DNA from 3 places in the uncultured Salinicola sp. genome. Region 1 is predicted to be linked to each of the others. Evidence: predicted binding sites of a transcription regulator. Region 1 holds the regulator's gene; each other region holds the start of a gene.
What was found. Region 1 encodes sigma-54, which starts transcription at its own class of promoters, with help from an activator protein. Its sites were predicted from a motif close to TGGCACNNNNNTTGCTNT; they were not measured.

Region 1 (12,277 bases):
ACGACGTCATGACCCGCGGCGGCAAGACGGCCTCCCCCGACATGCTGGCGGCGGAGGCTGTCAGGATCATGGAGGACAACCGAATTACCGCCCTGGCAGTCGTCGAGGACGGTTCGCCAGTGGGCGCCCTGCACATGCACGACCTGTTGAGAAGCGGCGTCATCTGAGGCGCCGCTCGACACCCGTCGTCCCGCGATGTCGACCGTGCCATCCGACGACAGGCGTGAGGCACCCGGAACCTTCGATCACGACACGCACAATCAATACGAGGAGATAACGTGGCCAAAACAGCCAGATTCCAGTCTCCCTGGTGGCGACGCCTCGGCCTGCTGGTCCTGCTGCTGGTCCTGGGGGCTGGTCTGACCTACCTGGATCAGCGCGGCGAGAACGACCAGGAGCCCGTCATCGGCAACACGGTCGGCGAGCCCGACTACTATCTCGAGGATGCCAGCATGACGCGCTTCGATGAACAGGGTCGCGCCTATCAGCGCCTGGAGACGCCACGGCTGGTACACACGCCGTCCGACGACATCATCCGCACCGAAGCGCCCCATGGCTATCTGACCGACGACCAGCAACGCCAGTGGCAGGTGACCAGCCAGACGGGGCGACTGAGCCGCAGCGGAGAACAGTTGACGCTCCAGGGCGACGCACGCCTGGTTCAGCCGGAGCAGGCGTGGAGCCTGGAGACGCAGACGCTGCACTACGACAATCGCGAAGCCCACGCCTGGAGTGACACGCCTTCCGTGTTGCGTCAGCATAATCAGAGCATGCGCGGGAACCGCTTCGATGCCTGGATCAACGAAGATCGTATGCGCTTGACCGACAACGTGCAGGGGCGCCTGCCACAGCAATCTGAGGATCAAGGATCATGAGGCGAGAAATCGGCCAACTCCTGGTGCTGACCGCGCTGGGCTTCACCAGTCTTCCGACCGTCGCGCTGGAGAGCGATGCCAGCGCACCGATAGAAATCGCCGCCGATCAACTCGAGCTGGACGATCGCCAGGGCACTGCCGTCTACACGGGCGGCGTCGACATGCAGCAAGGCAGCATGCATCTCAAGGCGGCACGCGTTGATATCCAGCGCGGCAACAACGGCCAGGTCAGCCAGGTCACCGCCAAGGGCGGCGGTGGCGAGCGCGCCTACCTCGAACAGAAGCCGGCGCCCGATCAGGAGATCGTCAAGGGCTGGGGCGATACCGTGGTCTATCACGCCGCCGAACGACGGGTGGAGCTGATCGGCAACGCTGAGCTGCACCAGGCCGGCGACACCTTCGACGGTGCCTATGTCGAGTACTATCTCGACTCGCGACGCGTCCAGGCCCGCTCCGCCCAGAATGGCGACGGAAGCGGCGACGGCCGCGTCCGCATGACTCTCACGCCGCGCGATTCGTCCCAGTAACGGTCGAACCATGACCCGGCATCGTTTCGAGCCGTCGCGCGGGGCGTGACCGCGACATCACTCTCCGGCGCGCAGCCACAAGGATCGTATTCATGAAAACGCTAACGGCCGCCAACCTTGCCAAGAGCTACAAGGGACGCCGAGTCGTCCACGACTTCAGCCTGACGCTGCGGCAAGGGAGTATCGTCGGCTTGCTGGGACCGAATGGCGCCGGCAAGACGACGTCCTTTTACATGATCGTCGGCCTGGTCAAGGCCGATGCGGGTAGCGTCCACATCGACGACATGGATCTCAGCCGTGCGCCGATGCACGACCGGGCACGAGCCGGCATCGGCTATCTGCCGCAGGAGGCCTCGATCTTCCGCAAGCTGAGCGTCGCCGACAACATCATGGCGATCCTCGAGACGCGCAAGGATCTGGATCGCGCCGGGCGGCGCGAACGGCTGGGACAGCTGCTCGGCGATTTCCACGTCGACCATATTCGCGACAACCTGGGCATGAGCCTGTCCGGTGGCGAACGCCGGCGCGTCGAGATCGCCCGCGCCCTGGCCACCGAGCCGGCATTCGTCCTGCTCGACGAACCGTTCGCCGGTGTCGACCCCATCTCGGTCGGCGACATCAAGAGCATCATCCGCCAGTTGCGCGACCGCGAGATCGGCGTCCTGATCACCGACCACAACGTGCGCGAGACGCTCGACATCTGCGATAACGCCTACATCGTCGGTGACGGCCAGATCATCGCCGAGGGCCGTCCCCAGGCCATTCTCGAAAACCAGCGCGTTCGCGAGGTCTATCTCGGCCACGAGTTCCGCCTGTAGCCCCCTGCCCTTTTCGTCATGCCATCGGTTGCCGCCACTTCGGAACCCACACTGATGGCATGTTTCTTGCATAAAGCGTTGCATATCGCCATCGCAGCCAGTAACGTTGTGAGCCTTCCTCCGTTATCGTGACGATCGCTTTTCCATGTCCATGAAGCCCTCGCTGCAACTCAGGGTCGGCACGCAGTTGACCATGACGCCTCAGCTCCAGCAGGCCATTCAACTGCTTCAGCTGTCGACGCTCGACCTGCGTCAGGAAATACAGCAGGCGCTGGAGTCCAATCCGATGCTGGAAATGGAAGAGCCCTATTCGGAGCAGGAGACCCAGGACGCCACGGAAGACGAGTGGGCCAATGACATTCCCGACGAACTGGCCCTCGACAGCGACTGGAGCGATACCTACCAGGACGCCCATGTCGGCTCTCCGGGCAGCGCGAGCAGTAACGAGGAAGCCCCGGACTTCGACCGTAACGCGGCTGTCACGACCCTTCGCGACCACCTGCTCTGGCAGCTGGCGATGGGAGATTTCGACGAGCGCGAGCTGGCACTGGGAGAGTGCCTGATCGACGCCATCAACGACGATGGCTACCTGGTGGACTCACTGGACGAGCTGGCGGCGAGCCTGCGCGAGCAGCGCGGGGAGAGCGTCAGCACGGCCGATCTCGAGCACACGCTCATGCGCCTGCAACAGTTCGACCCCACCGGCGTCGGCGCTCGCAACCTGCGCGAGTGCCTGCTGCTTCAACTCGGCACGCTGGACGACGACACCCCACTGCTCCCCCAGGCCAAGCGTCTGGTGCGCCAGTTCCTCGAAGCCCTGGCCGGCAACGATCGACGACTGCTCAAGCGCCGCCTGCGTCTCGAGGAGGAGGAGCTCGATAGCGTCATCGCCTTGATCCGGACGCTGGAGCCGCGCCCGGGCCAGCGCTTCGACACCAGCCGCGACGACTACGTGATCCCCGACCTGGTTGCCACGCCCTCTCGCGATGGCTGGCGCATCGAGCTGAACGCCGAGACCCTGCCGCGCCTGCGCATCCAGCCCGACTACGCCGCCCTGATCAAACGGGCGGACAAAAGCGATGACAACACCTTCCTGCGCCAGCACCTGCAGGAAGCCCGCTGGCTGATCAAGAGCCTCTCCAGCCGAAACGACACGCTGCTCAGGGTGGGCCGGGAGATCATGTCGCGCCAGGTGGGGTTTCTCGAGCGCGGCGAAGAGGCGATGAAACCCCTGATCCTGGCCGACATCGCCCGCAGCGTCGACATGCATGAATCGACGATCTCCCGGGTCACGACCCAGAAATACATCCACACGCCACGCGGCGTGTTCGAGTTGAAGTACTTTTTCTCGAGCCAGGTCGGCGGACAGGGTGGCGACGGCGACAGCTATTCAAGCACTGCCATCCGCGCCCGCATCAAGAAATTCATCGGCGACGAGCCCCCGCGCAAACCTCTCTCGGACAGCAAATTGGTCGAATTGCTGGCCCAGTCCGACATCAGCGTCGCCAGGCGCACCGTGGCCAAATACCGTGAAGCCATGGGCATTCCGTCGTCCAGTGAACGCAAGCGCCTGGCCTGATCCCCGGGCCCGAAGTCAGTCAAGGCTCGCCATTCCGAACCAGATCGATCACGATGCCTTTGCAGTGCCCTGAAAAGGGTTACAATCAGAAGTGCCATCTGCCGCAACAGGAGTGTGTCATGCAAGTGAACGTTACCGGCCACCATGTCGAGCTGACCGACGCCCTCCGGGACTACGTCGGAGAGAAACTCGTTCGTTTGGAGCGTCACTACGACAACATCACCAACGTCCAGGTCACCCTGAGTGTCGAGAAGGAACGCCAGCAGGCAGCCTGTACCCTGCACGCGGCCGGCGGCGACCTGCACGCCGAAGCCAGCGATACCGACATGTACGCCGCCATCGATTCACTGGCCGACAAACTCGACCGCCAACTGGTCAAGCACAAAGAGAAGGCACAAGCCCGCGCCCAAGGCGCAGGCGCCCGTTGACGCCTGATGATGACACTGGAAAGCATTCTGCCCCCCGAGCGAACCCTGTTCGAGGTCACGGGGGGCAGCAAAAAACGTCTGCTGGAATTTTTCAGCACCTTCATCGCCCAGAACACGCCCAGCCTGGATAGCCATGAGGTCTTCAGCCGCCTGATCGGTCGCGAGCGACTGGGAAGCACGGGGATCGGCAACGGCGTTGCCATCCCCCATGCTCGCAGCCCTCATTGCAAAGGGCCGATTGCGGGATTCATGCGCCTGGAGGACGCCATCGACTTCGACGCCATCGACGGCGAGCCGGTGGACCTCGTTTTCGTGCTGCTGGTGCCGGAAGAGGCGGATGATGCGCATCTGTCGCTGCTGGCGGAAGTCGCCGGCATCATGAACCAGAGCAGCGTTCGGCAGCAGTTGCGCCAGGCCGACTCGCAGCGGGCGCTGCACGATGCGCTCGTCGATGCCATTCGCCATCACCGTGACAGCGACGACGGATAAGCGATGCAACTCGTCATCATCAGTGGCCGCTCGGGCTCGGGGAAATCGATTGCGCTGCAGGCGCTCGAGGATCTTGGCTACTACGCCATCGACAACCTCCCCGCCAACCTGCTCGCCCCGCTGATCGACGAACTGCGCAGCGCTCCGCCATCCCGGCCCAACGTGGCGGTCAGTATCGACGCGCGCAACCTGCCGGAATCGCTGGAGCGTTTTCCCATCCTGCTGGACGCGGTGCGCGGGCGCGGCATAGACACCCAGGTCGTCTATCTCACCGCCGATGCCAAGATCCTGCTCGAACGCTACTCAGCCACTCGTCGTCGCCATCCGCTGACCCGCGGCAACGACATGACGCTGGCCGAGGCCATCGATCACGAGCAAGGCTATCTCGCGCCGATTCGCCGCGTGGCCGACCTGGTGATCGACACCCAGGGGCTGTCGGTGCACGACCTCCGGGCCCGAATCGGCGAACAGGTGGCCAAGCATACCGGTGGCCGGCTGACCTTGACCTTCGAGTCGTTCGGCTTCAAACGGGGCGTGCCGCTGGACGCCGACATGGTATTCGACGCGCGCTGCCTTCCCAATCCGTTCTGGGATCCCGGGCTGCGCGCCTACGACGGCCGGGATGCCCAGATCATCGAGTTCCTCGAGTCCTATCCCGACGTCCACGCCCTGGCGGAGGACATCCACGGCTGGCTCGATCGCTGGCTGCCATCCTATCTGGCCAGTCATCGCAGTTATCTGACGGTCGCCATCGGCTGTACCGGCGGTCAACACCGCTCGGTCTATCTGATCGAGCGACTGGCACGCCATTTTCACCACGACGACGCCGATATTCGACTGCGCCATCGTGAGCTGGGCATTCACACCGCTCTCCCGAGCGACTCAGCAGCGCAGCCGTCCGCACCCACAGGAAACGCAGGATCATCCGAGCGCGATGCCGACACGTGAACTTCGCCTGACCAACCGCCGCGGACTGCATGCCCGTGCCGCCACCAAACTGGTTCAATGCTGCCAACCCTTCGACGTGCGCGTGGCGATCCATCACGGTAACCGCCAGGCGGACGCCGCCAATATCATGTCGCTGCTCATGCTTGCGGCACCTTGTGGCACCGAATTGATCGTCGTCACTGAAGGCGAGGATGCAGACGCTGCCATGGACGCCATCGTCAGGCTGTTCGAGGCTCGCTTTCACGAGGACGAGTAACCCCACCCGTTTATGAACAGCGTTTTCTATCCTCGTCATTTCTCTCGACGATGGTAGAATGCTCACCCTATCGCCAGTCGTTCAAGGATGACCGTTCAGGATGAGCAACAATCCCGAAAAACTGCAGCCACGGCTGGCCAAACTCAACGAAGCCCTCGAGAGCGGCGCGCTGGATCAGGCGCGGCGCATGCTCAACCGCGGCTTGGCGCCGGTGGATGTCGCCCATCTGCTGGAATCCACGCCGCCCAAGGAGCGCGACATCCTCTGGGGTCTGCTGGACCCCGAGCTACATGGCGACGTGCTGCAGTACCTGGGCGACGACGTCCAGCTCGAATTCCTCAACCGCATGGATGCGGAACAGCTACTGACGGCGACCGAAGGGCTCGACGTCGATGACCTCGCCGACCTGCTGCAGCAGCTACCCAATACCGTCATTCAGGAAGTCCTCCAGTCGATGGAGGCGCAGGAGCGCCAGCGCGTCGAAGCGGTTCTCTCCTATCCGGAGGACACCGCCGGCGGCCTGATGAACCCGGATGCAATCACCATCCGCCCGGATATCACGCTGGACGTCGTGCTACGCTATCTGCGTCGCCACGAGCGCCTGCCTGATGCCACCGACACCCTGCTGGTGGTCACGCGTCGCGACGAGCTGATCGGCATTCTGTCGATCAACCGCCTGCTGGTATCGGATGTCTCGGTGCTGGTGCGCGAAGTGATGCAGACCGACTTTCACGCCATTCAGGCGACCGCCTCGGACAGTGACGTGGCGACGCTGTTCCAGAAGCACGATCTGATCTCGGCACCGGTCGTCGGCATCGATGGCAAACTGCTCGGCCGCATCACCATCGACGACGTGGTCGATGTCATCCGGGAAGATGCCGAGCACCAGGTCATGAGCATGGCAGGTCTCGACGAGGACGAAGACACCTTCGCGCCCGCGCTGAGGACGAGCCGCCGCCGTGCGGTATGGCTCGGCATCAATCTGGTGGCGGCGACGATCGTCTCCATCGCCATCGGTTTCTTCGAGGACACCATCCAGCAGATTGCCGCGCTGGCCGTGTTGATGCCGATCGTTTCCAGCATGGGCGGGATCGCCGGCTCGCAGACCCTGACCGTTCTGATTCGCGGTATCGCTCTGGGGCACGTCTCGGGTGCCAATGTCCGCTGGCTGCTGATTCGAGAACTGCTCGTCGGCATGACCAACGGCCTGATCTGGGCGGTGGTCGTGGGCGCGATGTCGGTATTCCGCTTCGATGACATTCGACTGGGCGAGATCATCGCCATGGCGATGATCATCAACCTGACCGTGGCAACGCTGGCAGGCACCTTGATCCCGGTGATGCTGAAAAAGTTCAAGATCGACCCGGCGCTGTCCGGCGGCGTGCTGCTGACGACCATCACCGACGTGGTGGGCTTCGTCGCCTTCCTCGGCTTGGCGACAGCGTTCTACCTGTAACGACATGGCGATCGGACACGGGCGCCCGGACAAGGAGCAGCAGATGAACTTTCACACCCGCAAATGGATCAAGCCCGAGGATCTCAACCCCAACGGATCGCTGTTCGGTGGCAGCCTGTTGCGCTGGATCGACGAGGAGGCGGCGATCTACGCCATCATTCAACTGGGCAACGCCCAGGTGGTGACGAAATACATCTCCGAGATCAACTTCGTCTCCAGTGCCCGGCAGGGCGACATCATCGAACTGGGCATCACCGCCACCCATTTCGGCACCACCTCCATCACGCTGGAGTGCCACGTCCGCAACAAGATCACCCGCAAGAGCATCCTGACGATCGACAGGATGGTCTTCGTGAATCTCGGCGAGGACGGCGCTCCCGCGCCGCACGACCGCACCGAGATCACCTATGTCAAGGATCGCTTCGACGGCTAAAAGCCGTAAGCCGTAAGCCAGTGTGCAACCTCCGATCTTCATCGAAATAAACGGTATTGACCTGGCCTTGCGTTTTTGACCTTTCTTAAAGCTTATGACTTACGGCTCCGGGCGAAGCCCGGACAGCTACTGCCCCGCGATGGTCATCGAGTCGATCAACCAGCTGCCGGTCTGGATGCTGCCCCGCCGGTCGATGTCGTCGCCGATGCCCTGGAGACCGGCGAACATCTCGCGCAGATTGCCGGCCACGGTGAACTCCTCCACCGGGTGGGAGATCCGGCCATTCTCGACCCAGAAACCCGCCGCGCCCCGCGAGTAGTCGCCGGTCACCGGATTGAGTCCCTGCCCCATCATCTCGGTCACCATGATCCCCGTGCCCATCTGCTGCATCAGGCGCTCCAGCGAGACCGTCGGTGCCTGTATGCGAACGTTACGCGCGCCGCCCGCGTTGCCGGTGGTCTGGAGGCCCAGGCGACGTGCGCTATAGGCCGCCAGCATGTAGCTCGCCAGCTTGCCGCGATCGATGAAGACGTTGTCGCGAGTGGCCACGCCGTCACCATCGAAGGCGGCGCTCGCCATGCCACCAACCTCGCGCGGATGCTCACCGAGGGTGAACCAGTCCGGGAACAGCGTTTCGCCGAGCTGGTCGCAGAGAAACGACGACTCGCGGTAGAGCGCGCCACCGGCGATGCTGTTGAGCAGGTTGCCGACCAGCCCGCGAGCCATGTCCGGCGCCAGCAGCACCGGGAACCGCCCGGTCCTGGGCCGCTGCCCGCCCAACCGGCTCAGTGTCCGCTCGGCGGCGCTGATACCCACCGACTCGGGGCTTGCCAGATCGCCGGCCCTGCGCGCCGTGGTGAAATCGTGATCGCGCTGCATGCCATCGCCGCTGCCACCGATCAGCAGACAGGAGAGCGAATGCCGAGTGCCGCGCTTGCTGCCCAGGAAACCATGGCTGTTGGCGTAGACCGTGACCACCTCCGACGAGGACAGACTCGCCCCCTCGGAGTTGGTGATGCCAGTGCGCTCGCGGCCGGCGTTCTCGCAGCGCAACGCCAGCTCGACCGCCTCGTCGGTGCTCAGCGCCCAGGGATGGTGGAGGTCGAGATCCGGCAGCTCGGTCGCCATGAGCGACGCATCGGCGAGCCCCGAGGCCGGGTCCTCGCCGGTATAGCGCGCGATCGAGATCGCCTTCTCCACCACCGCACGAATCGAGGCGTCACCGGCGTCCGAAGAGGAGGCGTTGCCCTTGCGGTTGCCCACGTAGACGGTGACCGCGATGCCTTGATCGCGGGAGAGCTCCACGGTCTCGATCTCGCCCAGACGCACGCTCACGCCCAACCCCTGATCGACGCTGGCACCGACCTCGCAAGCGTCTGCGCCAAGTTGCCTGGCCAGTTCCAGCGCCATGCCGGCGCGCTCCTCGAGGCGCGATTGCTGCGCCTCGGCGTTGAAAGCTTGACTCATCTGAGACTCCTGATGCTTGAAACTCCGCCCACCGGGGATACCGATCGAGCGTAGCCTGGGTCGATTCGAATTCTGGACGTGGCTCTCTCCACGCCCCCGACCGACAAGAGGCGTTGGCGAGGCGATTCGCGCTGATATACTACGGCCCTCACTCGACGCATTGGGTAAACCATGGCTAACGATTCGGACAACGATACGGCTTTCGACCACGACGCACCTCCCAGCAAGAGCCAGATCAAACGGGAGATGCAGGAGCTGCAGGCCCTGGGCGAGCGTATCATCGCGCTGGACCCCGCCGTGCGCGCGCGGTTGCCGCTCTCCGAGGAAATGCTCGCTGCCGTCGAGGAGACCGGCCGCATCCGCTCCCACGAAGGACGCCGTCGCCACATGCAGTACGTCGGCAAGGTCATGCGCAAGGAAGACCGCGAGGCGATCCGGGCCGCCTTCGAGGAGATCGACCATGAGCATGTCCAGCGCAACGCGGCGTTCCACCGTCTCGAACGGCTTCGTGACCAGCTGATCGAGGACGATGACGCACTGGAGCCCTTCATCGAAGCGCACCCCCATGTCGACCGCCAGTCGCTGCGCCAATTGATCCGCAACGCCCGCAGCGAGAGACAGCGCGACAAGCCGCCCGCCAGCTCCCGCAAGCTGTTCCAGCTGATTCGCGATACCGCCGGCATGTGAGACCGGCGCGGCGCGCCTCGAAGGCGGGAGAGCGGCGCTGCGCGCCTGGAAGAGGGACGAAGGACCACATCCCCGGCCCCTCCCTTCTTAGGCGCTGGCCTTCCCTCCTGTTTCTTCACTCTTCCAACTAGGATTGCGTGCCACCGACGGTGATCTCGTCCAGCTTCAAGGTCGGCTGGCCCACGCCCACCGGCACGCCCTGGCCCTCCTTGCCGCAGATCCCGATACCGCTGTCCAGCGCCATGTCGTTGCCGATCATCGAGACCCGCGACATCGCTTCGGGGCCATTGCCGATCAGCGTGGCGCCCTTGACCGGCGCCGTGATCTTGCCATCCTCGATCAGGTACGCCTCGGAGGCCGAGAACACGAACTTGCCGGAGGTGATGTCGACCTGGCCGCCGCCGAAGCTGACCGCATAAATACCCCGCTTGACGCTCTTGACGATCTCCTCCGGGTCGTCCTGCCCCGCCAGCATGTAGGTGTTGGTCATGCGGGGCATGGTGACGTGAGCGTAGGATTCACGGCGCGCGTTACCGGTGGGCTGCATTCCCATCAACCGCGCGTTGAGCTTGTCCTGCATGTAGCCGGTGAGGATGCCATCCTCGATCAACGGCGTGTACTGGCCCGGCGTCCCCTCGTCGTCGATGCTCAGCGAGCCGCGGCAGTCGTCGAGGGTGGCATCGTCGACGACGGTGACGCCCTTGGCCGCCACCTGCTGGCCCAGGCGGCCGGCGAAGGAGGAGCTGCCCTTGCGGTTGAAATCCCCTTCCAGACCGTGGCCCACCGCTTCATGCAGCAGGATGCCCGGCCAGCCATTGGCCAGCACGATCGGCATCTGGCCTGCCGGCGCGTCGACCGCTTCCAGGTTCACCAGCGCCTGCCGCACGGCTTCCCTGGCGTAGGTGTCGGCGACGTTGTCGTCCCGCAGGCGCTGCATGGAGTAGCGGCCGCCGCCACCGGCACTGCCGCGTTCGCGGCGCCCGTTCCTGGCGACGATCACATTGACGTTGAACCGCACCAGCGGCCGAATATCGGCGGCCAGCGTGCCGTCGCTGGCACACACGAGCACCACCTCGTGGACACCGGTCAGCGACGCGCTGACCTGGGTCACCGCGGGGTCGGCGGCACGTGCCACGCGATCCGCCTGCTTGAGCATCGCGATCTTCTCTTCGGCGCCAAGACCGCTCAGCGGATCGACACCCTGGTAACGAGACGTCGCGGTGGCGACCTGGATCGATGCCGGTTCGCGCCGCTCGCCGCTGCGCGCGATACCGGAAGCGGTGCGTCCGGTATCCAGCAGCGCATCCGGGCTGATCTGGCTGGAGTAGGCGAAGCCGGTCTTCTCGCCGGAGAGCGAGCGCACGCCGACGCCGCCATCGATGTTGTAGCTGGCATCCTTGACCTCGCCATCTTCCAGCACCCACATCTCGTGCCAGGTGCGCTGGAAGAAAAGATCGGCGTAGTCGATACCGACGCCCATGGCGTGGCCCAGGCCAACGCTCAACGATTCCACGTCCAGCCCGCCGGGGGCCAGCAGCAGCGTCGACGCCTGCTCGAGGGCGTCACCACTCGTCTGTTTCATCGGGCTCAGTGTCATTGGGCACTTTCCAGGTTGATGTTCGGCGAGGACCAGGGGCCCTCGATGCGATAGTAAATCTGCGTTGCCCGGTCGAGCCAGCGGCCGAACAGCTGATCGACGACGAACAGGCCGATACCGACCTGCGGGGCGCCGGCCATGACCGCGACCAGCGGCAGATTCTGACTCACGGGCACGGTGATCCCGAGGCGCTGGTCCAGCGTCTGCCGATTGAGATCGACGCCGCCGGAGAGCGTGAATCGAGTGGCGGTGCCGTCGATGACGATCGGCCCCTCGGTCTGCAACCGGCCATTGTACAGCGTAGCGCTGCCCTCGATGCTATTGAAAGACGTACCGCCGCTGGTGACATCGGAAAAGTCCAGCTGCAGGCGGCGCAGCACGTTGTCCAGGTTGAAAAGCCCGACCAGTTTGGCTCCCGATGAGTGGATCTGACGCAGCCGCCCATTCTCCATGGTCGCCTGAACCCGCCCCGTCGACAGCGGCAAGGCGAACTGCCATGGGGCCCCCGGCCAGGAGAGCTGCAGCTCAGCGTCCGCACTCTCGCTGGTGACCGGCACCTGCTGGTCCAGCGCCTGGAAGGCGCTCCCCACGTTACCGCCGGTGGCGTGCACCTGGACCCGGCTCAAGCTCGCATTGCCGGAGGCCTCCCACTCGAGCGCCCCGGACAGCTTCAGCTCGCCCAAGGTGAGGGTCAGCGGGTTGACGGCGAGGCGTCTC
Region 2 (6,555 bases), on a different contig from region 1:
GTTCGAGAACTTCCAGGTCCAGACCTTCGGCGCCACCGACGAGATCCTGGTGCGGCTGCAACAGACGTTCGACAACGACGTCGGCAACCAGGTGGTGTCCGCGCTGAGCAGTGGCGGGGCCCAGATCGACCTGATCCGCGCCGAGTTCGTCGGCGCCCAGGTGGGCGATCAACTACGCGACCAGAGCGGCCTGGGCATGCTGGTGGCGCTGGCCGGCGTCGCCGTCTACGTCGCCTTCCGCTTCCAGTACAAGTTCGCGCTGTGCGCGATCATCTCGCTGGGACACGACGTGCTGATCGTGCTGGGCCTGTTCGCGCTGTTCCAGTGGGAGTTCGATCTCACGGTGCTCGCCGGGATCATGGCGGTCATCGGCTACTCGCTCAACGACACCATCATCGTCTACGACCGAATTCGCGAGAACATCCGGCTGTCGCGCAGCGAGGACCTTCCGCAGATCTTCAACGAAGCGATCAACCAGACGCTCTCGCGCACCCTGGCCACGTCCGGTACCACTTTGCTGGTGCTGTTCGCGCTGTTCTTCCTGGGCGGCGACATGATCCACAACTTCTCGATCTCGCTGATCCTGGGGATCGTGGCCGGCACCTTCTCGTCGGTCTATGTCGCCGCGGCGCTGCTGATCGTGTTCAAGCTGGAGCGCCAGGATCTGATTCCGGTGAAGAAGGAAGAGGTCGAGGAGGAGCTGCCCTGAGCCGGCGCTTCGACGACACCTCCAGCCCCTCGCCCGTGCGAGGGGTTTTTTTTGACCGCGCCAGCGCCGCGCGGCCAATCGCCGACCGCAGCGGTTGCGGTATCATGCGGCTGCCGTTCTGATTCAGCCCGAGCCGCTCTGGTCCAACCCTCTCATGCAAGAGTGATCCATGGCCCCAATCTTCGCCGATAGCAGTGTCGCCCGCTGGCTCCTGGTGCTGGTGATGGTCGCCGGCATCTACTTCTTCATCGATTTCCTGGTGCCGGTGCTGGCAGCGCTGATCATCTGCGTCGCCAGTTGGCCGCTCTACTGTCGCCTGCTGGCGGCTTGCGGCCAGCGTCGGGCGCTGGCCGCCGGCATCGCGCTGGGCCTGATCGTCATGTGCCTGGTGATCCCCATGGTACTGGCCTGCTCATACGCCTTTCAGGAATTGAAAGGCTGGGTTGGCTGGCTGATGGTCGCCAACCAGCAAGGCATCCCCGCGCCGGACTGGGTTGCCGGCCTCCCCGGCATCGGCGAATGGCTGTCCGAGCAGTGGCAGGAGACGCTGGCGGAACCGCACGCACCGGAGTCTCTGATCCAGCTGGTGGGCGGCGAGCACATCGGCAATATCTCGCGCTGGGTGCTGGCGCTGGGGAGCAATGCGCTGCACCTGGCGCTGACCCTGCTGTTCATGCTGATCACGCTGTTCTTTCTCTACCGGGATGGTGCCGGCATGGCGCGCCAGCTGGATACGGTCGGCGAGCGGGTGCTGCCGGCGCGCTGGCAGCGATTCTCGCGGGTGGTGCCGGCAACGATCAGCTCCACCGTGATGGGCATGGGTCTGATCGCGCTGGGGGAAGGGCTGGTGCTCGGTACCGCTTACTGGATTGCCGGCATCCAGTCACCGGTGGTGCTCGGCGTGATCACCGCCTTCATGGCGCTGGTGCCGGGTGGCGCGCCGCTGACGTTCACGCTGGTCTCGCTCTATCTGGTCGCCACCGGGCACATGGCCAACGGCATCGGGCTGTTCCTGTGGGGCGCCGTGGAGCTGTTCGTCGTCGACAAGACACTGCGGCCGCGCCTGGTCGGCGGCCCGATCAAGCTCCCCTTCCTCCCCACCTTCTTCGGTCTGGTGGGTGGCGTGAAGACCATGGGGATCGTCGGCCTGTTCGTGGGCCCGGTGCTGATGGCGCTGCTGGTCGCCAGCTGGCGCGAATGGCTGCACGACGACAGCGCCCCGGACGCCCCGTCGGAAGCCGAGCGCTGGGGCTACGGCAAGCGCAAGCCGAGCGCCCTTCCGATCACGTCACCGGGTGCCTCCGGCTCTCACGGCAGGCAGAAGCGTCCCGCCGAAGCGACAGCGAGCACCAATGCCGACACCAACGCCGATATCAGTCGCTGAATGGTCGCGGGCACTCAGCGGCCGAGCCGCAGGCCATGGCGTTTCAACTTGCGCACTACGCTTGGCTGGCTGATCCCCAACCGTTCGGCCAGTTCATAGGTGCTGACGCATGACCCCGCCAGCGAGGCCAGAATGGCGCGCTCATGCGCCTCCATGGCCGCCCTGAGCCCCTGCCCCGGCGCCAGCGGGCTCTCACGCGGCGTGGGCGCCGCACTACCGGACCCGGTCGGCGGATCGCCGCCCGACGCCGCCCCGCCAGCGGACGACGCCACCGGCGCCCCGACGACGCCCCCCTCGGCGGACAGCCAGGCACGTTCCAGCCAGTTTTCCAGTTCCCGGATGTTGCCCGGCCAGTCGCCACCTATCAGCGTCTCCCAGGCGTTGGGATGGAGTATCTTGTCCCGACCGTAGCGGCGATTGAGTCGTTCGAGATGACGCTGGGCCAGCCCCCGGATATCCTCGCGACGCTCGCGCAGCGGCGGCAGCGACACCGGGATCACGTTGAGCCGGTAGTAGAGATCGAGCCGGAAGGCGCCCTCCTCGACCCTGCCGGCCAGATCCTGGTTGGTCGCCACGATCAGTCGGAAATCGACCTGGCGCGAGCGGGTGTCGCCCAACCGCATCACCGAGCCGTCCTGAATCACCTTGAGCAGCTTGGACTGCATCGTCAGCGGCAGCTCGCCGATCTCGTCCAGGAACAGCGTGCCGCCATGCGCCTGCTCCAGCAGCCCCGCCTTGCCCTGGCGTGAAGCCCCGCTGAACGCGCCGGGCTGGTATCCGAACATCTCCGACTCGAACAGCGACTCCGGTATGGCCGCGCAATTGACGTCGACGAACGCCCCGTCCCGCCGACAGCTCCAGCGATGCAGCTGACGTGCGAACGCCGTCTTGCCGACACCGGATTCGCCCAGCATCACCACGGTGGCGTCGGTGGGAGCGCTACGCTTCAACAGATGGACCATCTCGCGCATGATCCGGCTCCTGACCACCAGTTCGCCAACCGATGCATCGTCATCGTCGTCGGGCCCGTGGTGGCGGCGGAGATGCTCGGCGAAGCGGCGTTGGAGCAGCGCGTACTCGTCCTGCAGCAGGCGGAGATCGGTGAGGTCCCGCGAACGGCTGATCACGCGGATCAGCTTGCCGTCGGCGTAGACCGGGAAGGCCTCGGCGATGACCTGACGCCCGGTGCCGGTGCGCTGCATGATCTGCGCGGGCTGGCCGGTCCGAATGACTTCGAGGGAGACCGAGGGAGAGAGCACGCCGCTGGCCTGCAGCGCCTGGACGGTGGTGGCACGCAGCGCATCTCGGCTCAGGCCATAGACCGCAGCGCTGCCGGGGCTGACATCCAGGATGCGACCGCCGGCATCGACGATGAAGAGATGATCCTGGGCCGTCTGGATCAGCGCTTCCAGCGTCAAACGGGCCGCCCCCTCGTCCAGCGAGTCCGCCATTTCCGGTGCTCCTTTACCGATACGTCGATGCATCATTGATGCACGGATGGATCGGAAACGTCCATGCCTCGATTCGTGTTTGAATCACCTGAAAACAAAGAAGATTGTAAATCAGCATGTTACGACTTGGCACGATTCCTGCGAGTGCTAATCGACAATCACAACAGCAGGAGTCTCCATGCCAACGACACCGCCATACAACCAGCCCCTGGGCGGCAACGAAATGCCTCGCTTCGGCGGCCCCGCGACGATGATGCGCCTGCCGACGCAGAAGAGCGCTGAAGGACTGGATGCCTGCTTCGTCGGCATCCCGATGGACATCGGCACCTCCAACCGCCCGGGCACACGGTTCGGCCCGCGCCAGATTCGCGATGAATCCCGGATGCTGCGCCCCTTCAACATGGCGACCCGCGCCGCGCCGTTCGAAAGCCTGCAGGTGGCGGATATCGGCGACGTCCCGATCAACACCTTCGACCTCAAGAAGAGCGTCGATATCATCGAACGCTACTACGACGAGCTGCTGACCCACGACGTGATTCCGCTGACGCTGGGCGGCGACCACACCCTGGCGCTGCCGATCCTGCGCGCCATGGCGAAAAAGCATGGCCCGGTGGGGCTGATCCACGTCGATGCCCATGCCGACATCAACGAGCACATGTTCGGCGAGGCCATCGCACACGGCACGCCGTTCCGTCGCGCGGTGGAGGAAGGTCTGCTCGACTGCAACCGCGTTGCCCAGATCGGCCTGCGCGGCACCGGCTACGCAGCGGAGGAGTTTGACTGGGGGCGTCAACAGGGTTTCCGGGTGGTGCCGGCCGAGGAGTGCTGGCACAAGAGCCTGACGCCACTGATGGCGGAGATCCGAGACAAGCTCAAAGGCGGTCCGGTCTACCTGACCTTCGACATCGACAGTCTCGACCCCGCCTACGCGCCGGGAACCGGCACGGTGGAGATCGGCGGCCTGACCATCCCCCAGGCGCTGGAGATCATTCGCGGCGCCCATGGGCTCGATATCGTCGGCTGCGATCTGGTCGAGGTCTCGCCACCCTATGACGCTCACGGCCAAACCGCCGTGGTGGCCGCCAACCTGCTGTTCGAGATGCTCTGCATTCTCCCCGGCGTCAACCGCCGCTGACAGGCCGTCATCACGGTACCGTCACCCCTTGGATCGCCCGTTCCACAACAACAATCGCCGCTGATGCAGCGGCAGGATAGGACATCATGATGCTGGATCTCTTCGTCGTCGCACTCTACGCGGCCGGCATGCTCGGCCTGGGCTGGTGGGGCATGAAACGCGCCCGCAACCGGGAAGACTATCTGGTGGCGGGACGCCGCCTGGGCCCCGGCATGTATCTGGGCACGCTGTCGGCCGTGGTGCTCGGTGGCGCCTCGACCGTGGGCACGGTCAAGCTCGGCTACACCTATGGACTGTCCGGGCTCTGGCTCTGCGCCTCGCTGGGCCTGGGGCTGATCGTGCTCAGCGTGGTACTGGCCAAGCCACTGATGACTCTCAAGCTGTATACCGTGACCCAGGTGCTGGAGCGCCGCTACACCCCAGCCGCCAAGCTGATCAGCTCGATCATCATGTTCGCCTACGACCTGATGCTGGCGGTGACCTCGACCATCGGCATCGGTACGGTGCTGAGCGTGATCTTCGGCATGCCGGCCTGGCAGGCGGTCGTGATCGGCGGCATCGTCGTGGTGATCTACTCGACCATCGGCGGCATGTGGTCGCTGACGCTCACCGACATCGTGCAGTTCCTGATCATGACGATCGGCATGGTGGCGCTGCTGCTGCCGCTGACGATCCACTCGGTGGGCGGCTGGAGCGCGCTGCTGGACAAGGCGCCGGAGACCAGCTTCTCGCTGACCGCGATCGGCTGGGACACCATCATCACCTACTTCGTCATCTACTTCCTGGGCATCCTGATCGGCCAGGATATCTGGCAGCGCGTATTCACGGCGCGTTCCAGCAGTGTCGCCCGCAGCGCCGGCACCTTCGCCGGGATCTACTGCATTCTCTATGGCGTGATCGGCGCGCTGGTGGGTATCGCGGCGAGCATCCTGCTGCCCAATCTCGACGACGCCAACAATGCCTTCGCCGCCATCGCGCAGCTGGCCCTGCCGGACGGCATTCGCGGCTTGATCATCGCCGCCGCCATGGCCGCGATGATGTCCACCTCCAGCGCCGGGATGCTCGCTTCCTCGACCCTGCTGACCCAGGACATTCTCCCGGCGCTGCGCGGTGGCCGGGAAATCGAGGGCGTCAGGATCAACCGGCTCTGCACGGGCCTGATCGGCGTGGTGAGCGTGATCATCGCGATCAACGTCAGTGACGTCATCGGGGCCCTGACGGTCGCCTACAACCTGTTGGTCGGCGGCATGCTGATCCCGATGCTGGGCGCCCTGTTCTGGAAGCGCGCCACCACCACCGGCGCCATCGCCAGCATGCTGGCCGGCTGCATCGGCGTGATCGGCTTCATGCTCAAGGATGGGTTGCTGTCCAACTCCCCCATCTACGCCGGACTCGCTGCCGCGATGATCGCGTTCGTGGCGGGCAGCCTGCTCACCCGCCCGCATCCGGTGGCCTCCTCGACGCCCTGATCCGGCTAAAGCCCCCCGACTCCGAACGGGGATACGTGCCGATCCAGAACGAAAGTACACCCCAACGCAAAGCGCCCTGCCGGGAAAAACCCGCCAGGGCGCTTCTGTTGCTGTCCGCTATAGCGCGCGGGAGAGCGCCCTCCCGCCCCGGGGGTTCGAGCTGCTGCCGGAGGTGGCGGGGAGGTTCATGCGACCTTTCTCTTACAGCGGCGGCGGCAACGCTGTGTCATAACGTAAACGCTCGTTTGAGGAGCGCTCGTCGCCCCCGTTGCCGTGGCCAGCACGCACTCCGACGAGACAAGACAACAACTCACAAGGGATCGACACCATGCCAATGTCGCGCTCTCGGCAGCTGGCGCTGGGGATGATCGTCGGGGCCAGCGCCCTGCCGCTCCCGGCGCTGGCCG
Region 3 (12,277 bases), on a different contig from region 1:
GCCAGCGACATGCCCACCAGCGTGTAGATGCCCCAGCCCGACAGGCCCCAGTGGAGGAAGGTCAGCTGCATCGCGTGACGGGCGGCGGCCACCTGGTCACTCGGCGCATTGGGCGCGTTGTAGAACTGGGTCAGCGGTTCCGCCAGGGCGAAGAAGATGACCCCGATGCCGATACCGGCGGAGAACAGCATCGCCGACCAGGAGAAGATATTGAAGTCTGGCCTCGAATGCTCCGGCCCGAGGCGAATCTTGCCGAAGCGGGAAAAGCCCACGAACACCACGAAGGCCAGGTAGATGACGACGGTCAGAAAGTAGTACCAGCCGAAAGTGTTGGAGATCCACCCCAGCAGCGCGTTGATGATGCCGTTCGCTTGCTCGGTAGCGATCATCGCCCACAACGAAAAGGCGACGATGCCGATGACCGACCCATAGAAGACGACTGGATTCAGCCTGTCCTGGGTCGTGGAATTATTATCGGGACTTGTGCTCATGCGGCTCCCATCATGGTCAGATAGTTTGCGTTGACGAGCATCGGCGCCCCTGACGGCTGACATGACCTGCCGGGGCGCAGGGCGTTCGAGGCCCTTGGCTCGTTTCCGTGTTCCCGCCGCGAGGCCATCTGGCCTCGAGTTGAGTTAAGTCGACTTCGGTCGTTGAATCCAGCCATGCCTTCAACGGAAGCGTCGCCCCACGCCGTTGCCCTGCCGCGCCCGGGATCAGGTCATGGAACCGCCGGCCCGCGCGTCGCGCGTTCTTCAGGTAACGATGCCGACGCTGGCGTCTGAAATATGGCTCATCGCCGGGTAAAAGCGAGGCTGGTTCTCCCGCGGGCAGTGGCGACGTTGGCCAGCGGCCGGAATCGGCCACCGCTCCGGTAGCTCTCGATGCTGACACCCGATGCTGGCACGCGATCGAAATCGATTTTTTATTAATTAACCGTTCAATTAAAATACGGCGTTATGAGTCCACTTTCAACAGCCACACTCAACACTCGCACGCCGCGATGGTCCGATGGGTACCAGAAACGACGACGTCGGGCGCGGGCCCGACGACGAGAGGAAAAAAGCGGGGGGAGTGCTCAGTCTCCCTTCAGGCGCCCGCCCATCTCCTGGGCCAGCTCGACCGCGTAGTGGTCGGTCATGCCGCCGATGAAATCGAGCATTCGACGATAGCTGTCGTAGAGCGGCCAGTTCGGCTTCGGCGTGTTCTCGCCGATCAGCGCGAGCACTCGCTGGTGCTTGAAGGAGGAGTGCCCGGTGTGATGCAGCTCGTGGGCCGCCCCGATGAAGGCCTCCAGCAGGATACCGAGCGTGGTATAGGCCCCGATCTCCAGCTTGGCCTTGCGCTCGTTCTGGAAGATGCGCTCGCGGGCCAGCTGCTTGGCCGAGGAGACGCCCCAGGTCAGATCCGGATGACAGAGCTCGAGCAGATCGTCGTTGAGGGTGCCGTTGAGCAGCGCTTTCTCGTGCTGGACGAAGACATCGCCGACTTCGTTGACCGCCCGCTCCATCGCCGCACCGCGCAGCGCCGCGATCCGCCGACGCTGGGACACCCCGTCGGCGGCCATCTGCTCGTATCCCGCCGGCGGCTCGCCGGCAATCTGCAGCAGCACCTGGGCGACCTCTTCGTAGCGCAGGATACCCATCTCCAGGCCATCCTCGAGGTCGAGCAGTGCATAGCAGATATCGTCCGCCGCCTCGACCAGATAGGCCAGGGGATGGCGGCACCACTTGGAACCATCGACCGACTTGAGCCCGAGCCGCTCGGCGACCTCGACCAGCAGGTGCTTTTCGGACTGGTAACAGCCGAACTTGCCCATCTGGCCGCCGTGCTCCACCGTCCACGGGTACTTGAGCAGCGTACCCAGTGTCGCGGCGGAGAGCCGCATGCCGCCGCGAAACTGGTTGTACTCGATCTGGGTCACGATCCGGAAGCCCTGGGCGTTCCCCTCGTAGGTCAACAGGTCCCGGCGCTGCGCCTCGTCCAGCCCCTCCAGCAAACCGCTCCCCTGCGCCTCGGCCCACTTGAACCAGTCGCGAATCGCGTACTCGCCGGCGTGCCCGAACGGGGGGTTGCCGATGTCGTGCCCCAGGCAGGCCGCCTGCACGATGACGCCGAGATCGGCGGGCGTGACCCAGCCCGGCAGGCTGTCGCGCAGCTGCTCGCCGACGATCATTCCCAGGCTACGGCCGACACAGCCGACCTCGATCGAGTGGGTCAACCGGGTGTGGATATGATCGTTGTCGGTGAGCGGATGGACCTGGGTCTTGCGCCCCAGGCGCCGAAACGAGCCGGAGAAGACGATGCGGTCGTAGTCCTTGTGGAACGGACTACGCCCGATTTCACCACGCGACGTCCGGGCATCGTGCAGCCGGACGGGATCGAGCAGGCGCTCCCATTGCATGACAGTCATCGTGGTCTCCGGTTGTTGGCGATCGTCAGTCTCGGGGTTCGTGTCGCAAGCTTCAAGCGAAGCCAAGCGGGTCTGGCTTTTTCTTCCCGCTTCCAGGCGCGAAGCGCCGCTCTGACAGCTTACCGCTCCCCGAAGGGGCCCTACTCTTTCACATCCATGTACTCGCGGGCCCAGATCCGATACTCCTCGAGCGTCGAGTAGCGCGTCGACAGCCGCGAAGCGTCCAGGTCGTTGGTGGCAATGTCGCGCTGCTCGCGCAGGCAGTCATAGGTCGCCTTGATCGCGGCGAAGTAGGCAGCGTGACCGTTGACCACGATGCGCACCCCGAGCCTGGCCAGGCGCGCGCGGTCGCGCAGCGCCGGGTTGTCGTAGGTGACCAGCATCAGCGGTACCGTCAACGGCGCCGACAGCTTCTCGAGATGCTCGAAGTCCCTGACGCCGACCAGGCAGATGGCATCGACGCCGGCCGCCTGATAGGCCCGGATGCGGGCGATGGCAGCGTCGTCGTCGAGCTGGCCGGCGTTGGTGCGGGCGATGATCGACAGCGCCGGGTCGATCCGCGCCTCGAGTGCCGCGCGCATCTTGCCGACGCCCTCCTCGACGGGAATCAGATCGGTCGACTTGTGCCCGTACTGCGCCGGCAGCAGGGTGTCCTCGATCGTCAGCGCGGCGACACCGGCCCGCTCCAGTTCGGTGATCGTGCGCATCACGTTGAGCGCGTTGCCATAGCCATGGTCGGCATCGGCGATCACCGGCAGCCGCGCCACGCGGCCGATCCGGGTCGCCTGCTCGACGAACTCGCTCAGGGTGATCAAGGCGAAATCGGGCGCCGCCAGTACCTGCAGCGAGGCGACCGATCCCCCCAGGATGCCGACCTCGAAGTCGAGATCGGCGGCGATGCGAGCCGACATCGGGTCGAATACCGACGCCGTGTAGTAGCACTCGCCGCTGGCAAGCAGTTCGCGGAAGGCGTTGCGTAGATCATGCTGCGAAGGGGTCGTCACGGGACACTCCTGTTCTTTACCCCGGCGTTCGAACTTGGGGCGCGATGGAAAAAATCCCGGCCGATGCCGATGGCACGTCGGTGAATGCGTCGGCGGGGGCCGACAATCCTACCACTAAAGTTTGAGATCGCGACGCCGGCACGACCGGCCGCGAACCTCACGATGAATGATGCACATGGTCAGCTTGAACTGGCTTCATTGGCCGAACGGCCGCCCAGCCCGCATCATTGGCGACCTCGGTATCGACGCTCGCCGCTGACCCGCATGGCGAAGTCCCAGAACAGGAGACACATTCATGTCACAAGCGCATCCCCCATTCCGAGCCGATATCGTCGGCAGCTTTCTGCGTCCGCCGGCACTGAAGGAGGCCCGGGCCCTCTTCCACCGGGGCGATATCGACGCCGCGGCGCTCAAGGCCGTCGAGGATCGGGAAATTCGCCAGGTGGTCGAGCAGCAGCAAGCCGCCGGCCTCGAGGTGGTGACCGACGGGGAGTTCCGGCGCGCCTGGTGGCACTTCGATTTTCTCGAGCGGCTCGATGGCGTCACCGGCTTCACCGGTGACCAGGGCATCCAGTTCCAGGGCGTGCAGACGGGTGCGAAACAGATCCGGGTCGACGGCAAGGTCGGCTTCGACGATACCCATCCGATGCTGGATCATTTCCGCTACCTGGCCAGCGTCGCCAGCGTCATGCCCAAGATGACGATCCCCAGCCCCAGCGTGCTGCACTTCCGCGGCGGCCGCAAGAAGATCGACAGCGGCGTCTACCCCAGCCTGGACGCCTTTTTCGCCGATACCGCCGACGCCTACCGCGACGCCGTTCGCGCCTTCTACGACGCCGGCTGTCGCTACCTGCAACTGGACGACACCGTGTGGGCCTATCTCTGCTCGGAAAAGGAGCTGCAGGCGGCCCGGGACCGCGGCGACGACCCCGATCGACTGCAGGCGATCTACGCCGAGATGCTCAATCACGCCCTGGCCGACAAGCCGGACGATCTCCACGTCTCGCTCCACGTCTGCCGCGGCAACTTCCGTTCCACCTGGATCAGCGAAGGCGGCTACGAGCCGGTGGCCGAGACGCTGTTCGGCAGGGTCGGCGTCGATGCCTGGTTCCTGGAGTACGACAGCGATCGCGCCGGCAGCTTCGACCCGCTGCGCTTCGTCCCGGAGGGCCATCAACAGGCGGTGCTGGGGCTGATCACCACCAAGGTGGGCGAGCTCGAGGACCCGCAGGCCATCAGAGCGCGTCTCGACGAAGCGACACGGTTCGTCGACAGGCGTCAGCTCTGCCTGAGCCCGCAGTGCGGCTTCGCCTCCACCGAAGAGGGCAACGAACTCGCCGAGCGGGCACAGTGGGACAAGGTGCGCCTGGTGGTCGACCTGGCCCGCGACTACTGGGGCGGGTGAAACACTGACGAGGCCCGGCGCGCGGGCTCAGCCCTGCCGCGCGCCGCCCTCGTCCTGCCCCATCAGCGATCCCAGCAGCCGGCTGAGAAAGCCCTTGCGCTCGGGGTCGGGCTCCTGGTCAATCAACGCCCTCGGATCGATGCTGCTTCTGTCGATATGCACGAACGCCGCCTGGAAGGCAGGCAGGGTCAGCCCGCCACTCTCCAGACGCCCCGTGAACCCGGCCTGATAGACGATCTCGCCGGCACCGGCGGGCAGGGTGGTGAAGCGCGACTCGCTGGTGAGATTGAAGACCGCCAGGATCGCCTGGTCCCGGGAGACCCGCAGCCAGCCCAGCAGTTCGTCGTCGAAGTCGCTCAGGATCAAGGTGCCGTCGACCATCGCCGGCTGCGACTTGCGCCAGTGCAGGAAGTCGCGCGTCACCCGCAGCGTGCTCCCCGCATCGGCGAGCTGCCGCTCCACCGACAGCTGGCGATGGTGGCCGTCCACCGGCAGCCAAGGCTCCATCGAGGTGAAGCCCCCGTACTCGCCGCTGGTCCAGGGCATCGGCGTACGGCAGCCGTCACGCCCCTTGTAATCCGGCCACAGCGCCAGCCCGTAGGGGTCGACCAGCCGCTCGTAGGGCACGTCCGCTTCCGGCAACCCCAACTCCTCGCCCTGATAGAGGCAGATGCTGCCGTAGAGCGAGCAGAGCATGACCGTCGCGACCTTGGCCACCAGCGGCCCGTGCTGCTCCAGGTTTTCGTGCTGGGTCCAGCGCGATACGACACGCATCACGTCGTGATTGGAGAGCGCCCAGCAGGGCCAGGCGTCGCCGGCGTAATACTGGAAATGCTCGATGATGTCGCGCAGCCGCTGGGCGCTGAACTCGGCATCGAACAGGTCGAAGGTGTAGGCCATGTGCAGCCGATCGTTGCCGATGGTGTACTCGACCATGCGTTCCAGCGGACGATCGTCGGAGATCTCCCCCACCGTCATGGTGCCGGGGTACTCGTCCATCAGTGAACGCAGTTCGCCCAGGAAACCGAGATTCTCCGGCTGGCTGATATCGAACTGGTGGCGCTGCATCGAATAGGGGTTCGATGCCGGTACGCTGGGCGTCTTGAGCTCACCGCTGCCGAGGGCCGGATTGTCCTGCAGCGCCAGGCTGTGAAAGTAGAAATTCGAGGTGTCCAGACGGAAACCGTCGACACCGAGATCGAGCCAGAAACGGGCGTTGTCGAGCTGCTCCTTGCGCACCGCCGGATTGTGGAAGTTGAGATCCGGCTGGCAGGAGAGGAAGTTGTGCAGGTAGTACTGGCGGCGCCGGCTGTCGAAGGTCCAGGCGCTGCCGCTGAAGAAGGAGAGCCAGTTGTTGGGCGGCGTGCCATCGGGCTTGGGATCGGCCCAGACGTACCAGTCGGATTTCTGGTTCTCCCGCGAGCTGCGACTCTGGATGAACCAGTGGTGCTGATCCGAGGTGTGACTGAGCACCAGGTCGATGATCACTTTCAGTCCCAGCCCGTGGGCCCGCTCGAGCAGCATCTGGAAATCGTGGAAGGAGCCGAACATCGGGTCGACGCCGCGATAGTCGGTGACGTCATAGCCGAAATCCTTCATCGGCGAAGGAAAGAACGGCGAAATCCAGATCGCATCGACACCCAGTTCGGCCACGTAGTCCAGTTTCGCGGTGATGCCGGGCAGGTCGCCGATGCCATCGCCGCGGGCATCCATGAAGCTTCTGGGGTAGATCTGATAGATGACGCTGCCACGCCACCATTGGGTCGAATCGGACATGCGAGTCCCCGTGTTGGTGTCATCTATTTCACGCCGGTGACGATCGGCCAGCGACGACGACGCCCGGCCAGGCATGAGAGCCAGCCCCAGGCGCCATTATCAGCCTAACGTTACTCGAGCGTCGGACGCTACTCGTCCGCCAGCGCCGGCAGCAGCACTTTCACCTTGCGCGTCAGGGTATTGCGCCCCCATCCCAGCAGCTCGGCAGCCTCCCCCTTGCGCCCGCCGGTATGCTTCAAGGCGGTCTCGATCAGGATGCGTTCGAAATCCGGCACCGCCTCCTCGAGCAGGTGCGTGTGCCCCGAGGCCAGGGCCCGATCCGCCCACTCGCGAAACGCGTTGCGCCAGTCACCGCTTGGCGCCTCGGTCCCCTCGAGCTCGCGTAGTTCCGGCGGCAGGTCGTCGACCAGTACCTCCCGGCCGGACGCCATCACCGTGAGCCAGCGACAGGTGTTCTCCAACTGGCGCACGTTGCCGGGCCAGGGGAGACGCGTCAGATGCGTCTCGGCGTCCCTGGTCAGAACCTTGGGTTCGGCCGAGAGCTCCTTGGCGGCTTCGGCGAGGAAATGCTGGGCCAGCCGCGGAATGTCCTCGCGGCGCTCCGACAGACGGGGCAGGTGAACGCGAATCACATTGAGACGATGGAAGAGATCCTCGCGAAAGCGCCCTTCCGTCACCAGTTTCTCCAGGTTCTGGTGGGTCGCGGCGATGATCCGCACATCGACCTTGACCGGCACGTGGCCGCCGACCCGGTAGAATTCGCCATCCGCCAGCACGCGCAACAGCCGCGTCTGCGTATCGGCGGGCATGTCGCCGATCTCGTCCAGGAACAGCGTGCCGCCGTCGGCCTGCTCGAAACGCCCGCGCCGCTGGGCGGCGGCGCCGGTGAAGGCGCCCTTTTCATGGCCGAACAGCTCCGACTCCATCAGGTCCTTGGGGATCGCCGCCATGTTGAGCGCGATGAACGGATGGCCACTGCGCGGGCTGTGCTGGTGCAGTGCCTGGGCGACCCGCTCCTTGCCGGTGCCCGACTCTCCGTTGATCAGTACCGTGATGTGCGACTGCGACAGCCGGCCGATGGCGCGAAAGACCTCCTGCATCGCCGGCGCCTCGCCGATGATCTCGGCGGAGAGCCCTTCCGGCATCGCCGCCGGCGAACGCCGCTCGCGGGCGTGGGCAACGCCTCGTCGCACCAGCGCCAGCGCATCGTCCACATCGAACGGCTTGGGCAGATACTCGAAGGCGCCGCCCTGGTAGGACGCGACCGCGCTATCCAGGTCCGAATGCGCCGTCATCACGATCACCGGCAGATCGGGATGCATCTCGCGCACCCTGGCCATCAGGTCGAGACCGTCGAGCCCCGGCATGCGGATGTCGGTCAAAAGCACGTCCGGCGGCTGCCGCTCGATCGCTTCGAGTGCCGCGTCGGCACGTTCGAAGGATTGCACCTCGAGATCCGGCTGTGCCAGCGCCCTTTCCAGGACCCAGCGGATCGCACGATCGTCATCGACGATCGCGATACGGGCGACTTCAGTCATGGCAGTTCTCCAGCAGAACGGTGAATCGCGCGCCTGGCGGCGTCGGCGTGGCCCGCGCGCTCACCCTGGCGGGCCTCCACGCACGCAGCCAAGAGTGGGCCGACACGCTCACTGTGGCGCCTCGAAAGGGATCAATAACCGGAATTCCGTGACCCCCGGATGGGGTTCGCACTCGATCAGGCCCTGGTGCTGGTGCAGGATCGACTGCGCGATCGACAACCCCAGGCCACTGCCCTCCGCACGCCCGGAGACCATCGGGAAGAACAGGGTCTCGCGAATGTGCTCGGGAATGCCGGGGCCGTTATCCACCACCGCGACCTCGCACACCAGGCGGTGGCGCTCGGCACCGAGGGTGAACTGACGGCGAACGCGAGTCCGCAGCAGCAGGCGCGGCTCGGCGGTACCGAACTCCTCCATCGCCTGGACCGCGTTGCGCGCGATGTTGAGCACCGCCTGGATCAGCTGCGCCTCGTCGCCGACCAGATCCGGCATGCTGGGATCGTAGTCGCGCTCGAAGCGCAACCGATGATGCTCCACCTCGAGCAGTGCCCGCACCCGCTCGAGCACCTTGTGCACATTGAAGGGTTCGTGACGCACCAGCGTGTTGGGGCCGAGCATGCGGTCGACCAGATCCCGCAGACGGTCCGCCTCCTCGACGATGATCCGGGTGAACTCGGTGAGCTGCGGGTCGGGAAGATCGCGCTCCAGCAGCTGCGCGGCGCCGCGGATTCCCCCCAGCGGATTCTTGACCTCGTGGGCGAGACCGCGCATCAGTACCTTGACCGTCTCCTGCCGCGCGATCAGGGCCTCCTCCCGCGAGATGCGGAGCAATCGATCCCGCGGCTCGATCTCCAGCAGCAGCTCGCGACTGGTGATCGGTGTCGCGGTGAAGTCCACCGTGATCACGTCGCCGGCGCCGAGCACCAGCGCCGCTTCCCGCTGCGTGTAAGGATGAAACTCCTGCATCGCCTTGAACAGGACCTGGCGAACGCTGCCGTCCTCGCCATTCAGGCACTCCAGCCACTGACCGACTACACGGGGCCGGCTGGCGGCGAGCAGTGCCTCGGCCGCCGGATTGAGCCAGCGCACGTGGAGCCGCTCGTCGAGTAGCAGGACGGCGGTCGTCAGGTGCTCCAGCAAACGTTGATACATGCGTCGTTCCATCGTGGTGATCCGGTATGTGCTTATACAGTGCAAAAACCGCGCCACTCCCCAATTTTGCCCACCTGCGAGGAGGTCCCGATGAAAAGCGGGATTTCATTCACCAAAATAGTGCAAACGCTAAAGGCTATGCCTGCGGATCGGGATTACCCATGCGGTCGGGACGACTTTCCACGATCGGGATTATTGGGATTGGCCGGCAGGTTGACGCTGGCACGCTGCACGTAGAGGGTCACCGGCGGCGTGGACAGCCGCACCTGTCCTCGAGCATCGACCAGCTCGGCCTGAAGCCGATGCTCGCCTCGCGACAATTGGCTCAGCACGAAGACGCTGGTGTGCATGGGCGACTGGCTCACCTTGTCGTCCACCCTGAGCTGGACGCGGTCACCCCGCTGCAGCGCGGGCTCGATCGCCAATTTCACCTGGACGGTTCCCGCCTGTCCGGTCGGCAGCGTCTGCTGGTCTCCCGGACTGGTGATCACGAAACGCTCGTACTCGACCGCAGCCGCCTCGGGCGCGACCGAACGATGAGGGTTCGCGCGTGTCTCGCCCCCGGTGGGGTCGACCACCGTGATCGGCTTGAGATCGACGCGCGTGCCCGCCCCCGGCTCGTCGCTGTAGACCACGTTACCCGCAGCGTCGACATGTCGATAGACCGGCGCCGCCATCACGGGCGAGGCGGCCCAGACCACCAGGCAAATCGATATCACCGATACCATCGTCCCCATTTGCATCAGCGCCAGCTCCCATGTCGATCACCCTGTTATCGGCCGGCGGCCTCGCCCCTTCACCTGCCCGGTGGCCCTTTCGCGGAGACCTCCTCACGAAAAAGCCCCACCGAAGTGGGGCTTTCCGTCAGGCCTGGGAGCGGGATTCGATCCTCAGACGCTGTAGTACAGGTCGAACTCGACCGGATGCGTCGACAGGCGCAGGCGCTCGACGTCTTCACTCTTCAGCTCGATGTAGGCATCGAGCATCTCGTCGGTAAAGACGCCACCCTCGGTCAGGAAGGCGCGATCGGCATCCAGCGCTTCCAGTGCCTGGTCGAGGCTGGTCGCCACGGTGGGCACCTTCTTGCCCTCTTCCGGCGGCAGGTCGTACAAGTTCTTGTCCATGGCGTCGCCAGGATGGATCTTGTTCTTGATACCGTCGATACCGGCCATCAGCATGGCCGCGAAAGCCAGGTACGGGTTGGCGGTCGGGTCGGGGAAGCGGCACTCGACGCGCTTGCCTTTCGGGCTGGCGGTATAAGGAATACGGATCGAGGCAGAGCGGTTGCGCGCGCTGTAGGCGAGCATGACCGGCGCTTCGAAACCCGGCACCAGGCGCTTGTAGGAGTTGGTCGACGCATTGGTGAAGGCGTTCAGGGCGCGTGCATGCTTGATGATGCCGCCGATGTAGTACAGCGCCATCTCGGACAGGCCGGCGTACTCGTCACCCGCGAACTGGTTGGAGCCATCCTTCCAGAACGACTGGTGGACGTGCATGCCGGAGCCGTTGTCGCCCACCAGCGGCTTGGGCATGAAAGTGGCCGTCTTGCCGTAGGCGTGAGCGACGTTGTGCACCACGTACTTGAGCTGCTGCACCTCGTCGGCCTTCTTCACCAGCGTGTTGAACTTGACGCCGATCTCGTTCTGGCCGGCATTCGCCACTTCGTGGTGATGCACTTCGACTTCCTGGCCAACGGCCTGCAGCGTGTTGCACATGGCGCTGCGGATGTCGTGGAAGCTGTCGACCGGCGGCACGGGGAAGTAACCACCCTTGACCCGCGGACGGTGCGCCAGGTTGCCACCTTCGACCTGACGGTCGGTGGACCAGGCACCCTCTTCGGAAGAGATCTTGTACATGGAGCCCTCGATATCGGACTTCCAGTGCACCTCGTCGAAGATGAAGAATTCGGGCTCCGGGCCAAAGAAAGCGGTGTCGCCCAGGCCGGTGCTGGCCAGGTAGGCCTCGGCACGCTTGGCGATGGAGCGCGGATCGCGCTCGTAACCCTGCATCGTTGCCGGCTCGATGATGTCGCAGCGCAGGATCAGCGTGGAGTCTTCGGTGAACGGATCGAGGAAGGCGGTGCCATCTTCCGGACGCAGAATCATGTCGGACTCGTTGATGCCCTTCCAGCCTTCGATGGAAGATCCATCGAACATCTGGCCGTCCTCGAAGAATTCCGCATCGACGGCGCTGGCAGGAATCGTGACGTGCTGCTCCTTGCCCTTGGTGTCGGTAAAGCGCAGATCCACCCACTTGACGTCGTGTTCTTCGATAAGGGCGAGGGTTTTCTCAGACATGTTGTCCTCCACTGTGAGCCATGGCTCGATTCGTTGGCGAATATCCAACACCGTTTTGTGGCGTGCGTGTTTTGTAGCACGAAGTCGGCGCTCTTGCCCACGCGCACACCGTTTTTACATGACCATGCAGAGAATGTGCCAAAATGAGGCAAGGCGCAGCAGGGCGTTAATAAGCGTTTGATAAGCATGATGTTATCGAGGGGACAGCGGGCCGCGGCGGGCGCCACCCCGTGCATCATCATCGATGAGCCGAGGTTTCAGACCGCCAAAAGCACCAACCTGGTGCATACACTTACCCCTCTGCACCAAAAGAGAAAGCGGACAAATCCTCTCCGGAACCTTTGCCGAAAATCGATAGGCAACGGATACTGTGGGCAAAGGCCATGTTTCGATGGCGACCGATGACTCGAGTGATGGAATGACCCATGCCTAGGCTGGATCGCACACAGGATGTGGTACAGCGCCTACGCGGTCACTGGCGTCTCAGCCTGAGTGAGCCGTTGTGGGGTCGAAGCGCCATTCTCGCGATGAATCGCGTGCTGGACGATGAAGCCGAGGCCCGGTTGCCTCATAGAGCCGGCTGGTGCCTGGGGCCGGACAGCTTTCGTCAGTTGCTGGAGAGCCTCAGCGAGAGCGCGCAGATCGTCAGCCTGGAGAGCGTGCTGCAGCTGCATCACGACCAGCTGCCCCGC

Region 2: a site for sigma-54 is predicted at 3,672-3,689, ahead of speB (agmatinase). Genes of this name have one in related genera too.
Region 3: a site for sigma-54 is predicted at 9,327-9,344, ahead of glnL (nitrogen regulation protein NR(II)). Genes of this name have one in related genera too.

The regions. Positions count from the first base shown of each region.
Region 1 covers NZ_CALFQK010000154.1:19,481-31,757, forward strand. The annotation lists gene Q0602_RS17255 (KpsF/GutQ family sugar-phosphate isomerase) at 1-167, shown strand, start outside; gene lptC (LPS export ABC transporter periplasmic protein LptC) at 279-875, shown strand; gene lptA (lipopolysaccharide transport periplasmic protein LptA) at 872-1,402, shown strand; gene lptB (LPS export ABC transporter ATP-binding protein) at 1,495-2,220, shown strand; gene Q0602_RS17275 (RNA polymerase factor sigma-54) at 2,366-3,799, shown strand; gene raiA (ribosome-associated translation inhibitor RaiA) at 3,919-4,227, shown strand; gene ptsN (PTS IIA-like nitrogen regulatory protein PtsN) at 4,237-4,716, shown strand; gene rapZ (RNase adapter RapZ) at 4,720-5,664, shown strand; gene Q0602_RS17295 (HPr family phosphocarrier protein) at 5,651-5,920, shown strand; gene mgtE (magnesium transporter) at 6,021-7,376, shown strand; gene Q0602_RS17305 (hotdog domain-containing protein) at 7,420-7,809, shown strand; gene pmbA (metalloprotease PmbA) at 7,936-9,276, opposite strand; gene yjgA (ribosome biogenesis factor YjgA) at 9,448-9,963, shown strand; gene tldD (metalloprotease TldD) at 10,091-11,545, opposite strand; gene Q0602_RS17325 (AsmA-like C-terminal region-containing protein) at 11,557-12,277, opposite strand, start outside.
Region 2 covers NZ_CALFQK010000179.1:238-6,792, reverse strand. The annotation lists gene secF (protein translocase subunit SecF) at 1-709, shown strand, start outside; gene Q0602_RS21775 (AI-2E family transporter) at 879-2,093, shown strand; gene Q0602_RS21770 (sigma 54-interacting transcriptional regulator) at 2,108-3,544, opposite strand; gene speB (agmatinase) at 3,723-4,679, shown strand; gene Q0602_RS21760 (sodium:solute symporter) at 4,766-6,148, shown strand; partial or broken gene Q0602_RS21755 (hypothetical protein) at 6,477-6,555, shown strand, end outside.
Region 3 covers NZ_CALFQK010000173.1:10,361-22,637, forward strand. The annotation lists gene betT (choline BCCT transporter BetT) at 1-491, opposite strand, end outside; gene Q0602_RS20970 (deoxyguanosinetriphosphate triphosphohydrolase) at 1,079-2,413, opposite strand; gene Q0602_RS20975 (oxaloacetate decarboxylase) at 2,554-3,417, opposite strand; gene Q0602_RS20980 (cobalamin-independent methionine synthase II family protein) at 3,713-4,822, shown strand; gene Q0602_RS20985 (alpha-amylase family glycosyl hydrolase) at 4,850-6,598, opposite strand; gene glnG (nitrogen regulation protein NR(I)) at 6,727-8,136, opposite strand; gene glnL (nitrogen regulation protein NR(II)) at 8,245-9,288, opposite strand; gene Q0602_RS21000 (DUF4124 domain-containing protein) at 9,444-10,031, opposite strand; gene glnA (glutamate--ammonia ligase) at 10,179-11,585, opposite strand; gene Q0602_RS21010 (polysaccharide deacetylase family protein) at 12,011-12,277, shown strand, end outside.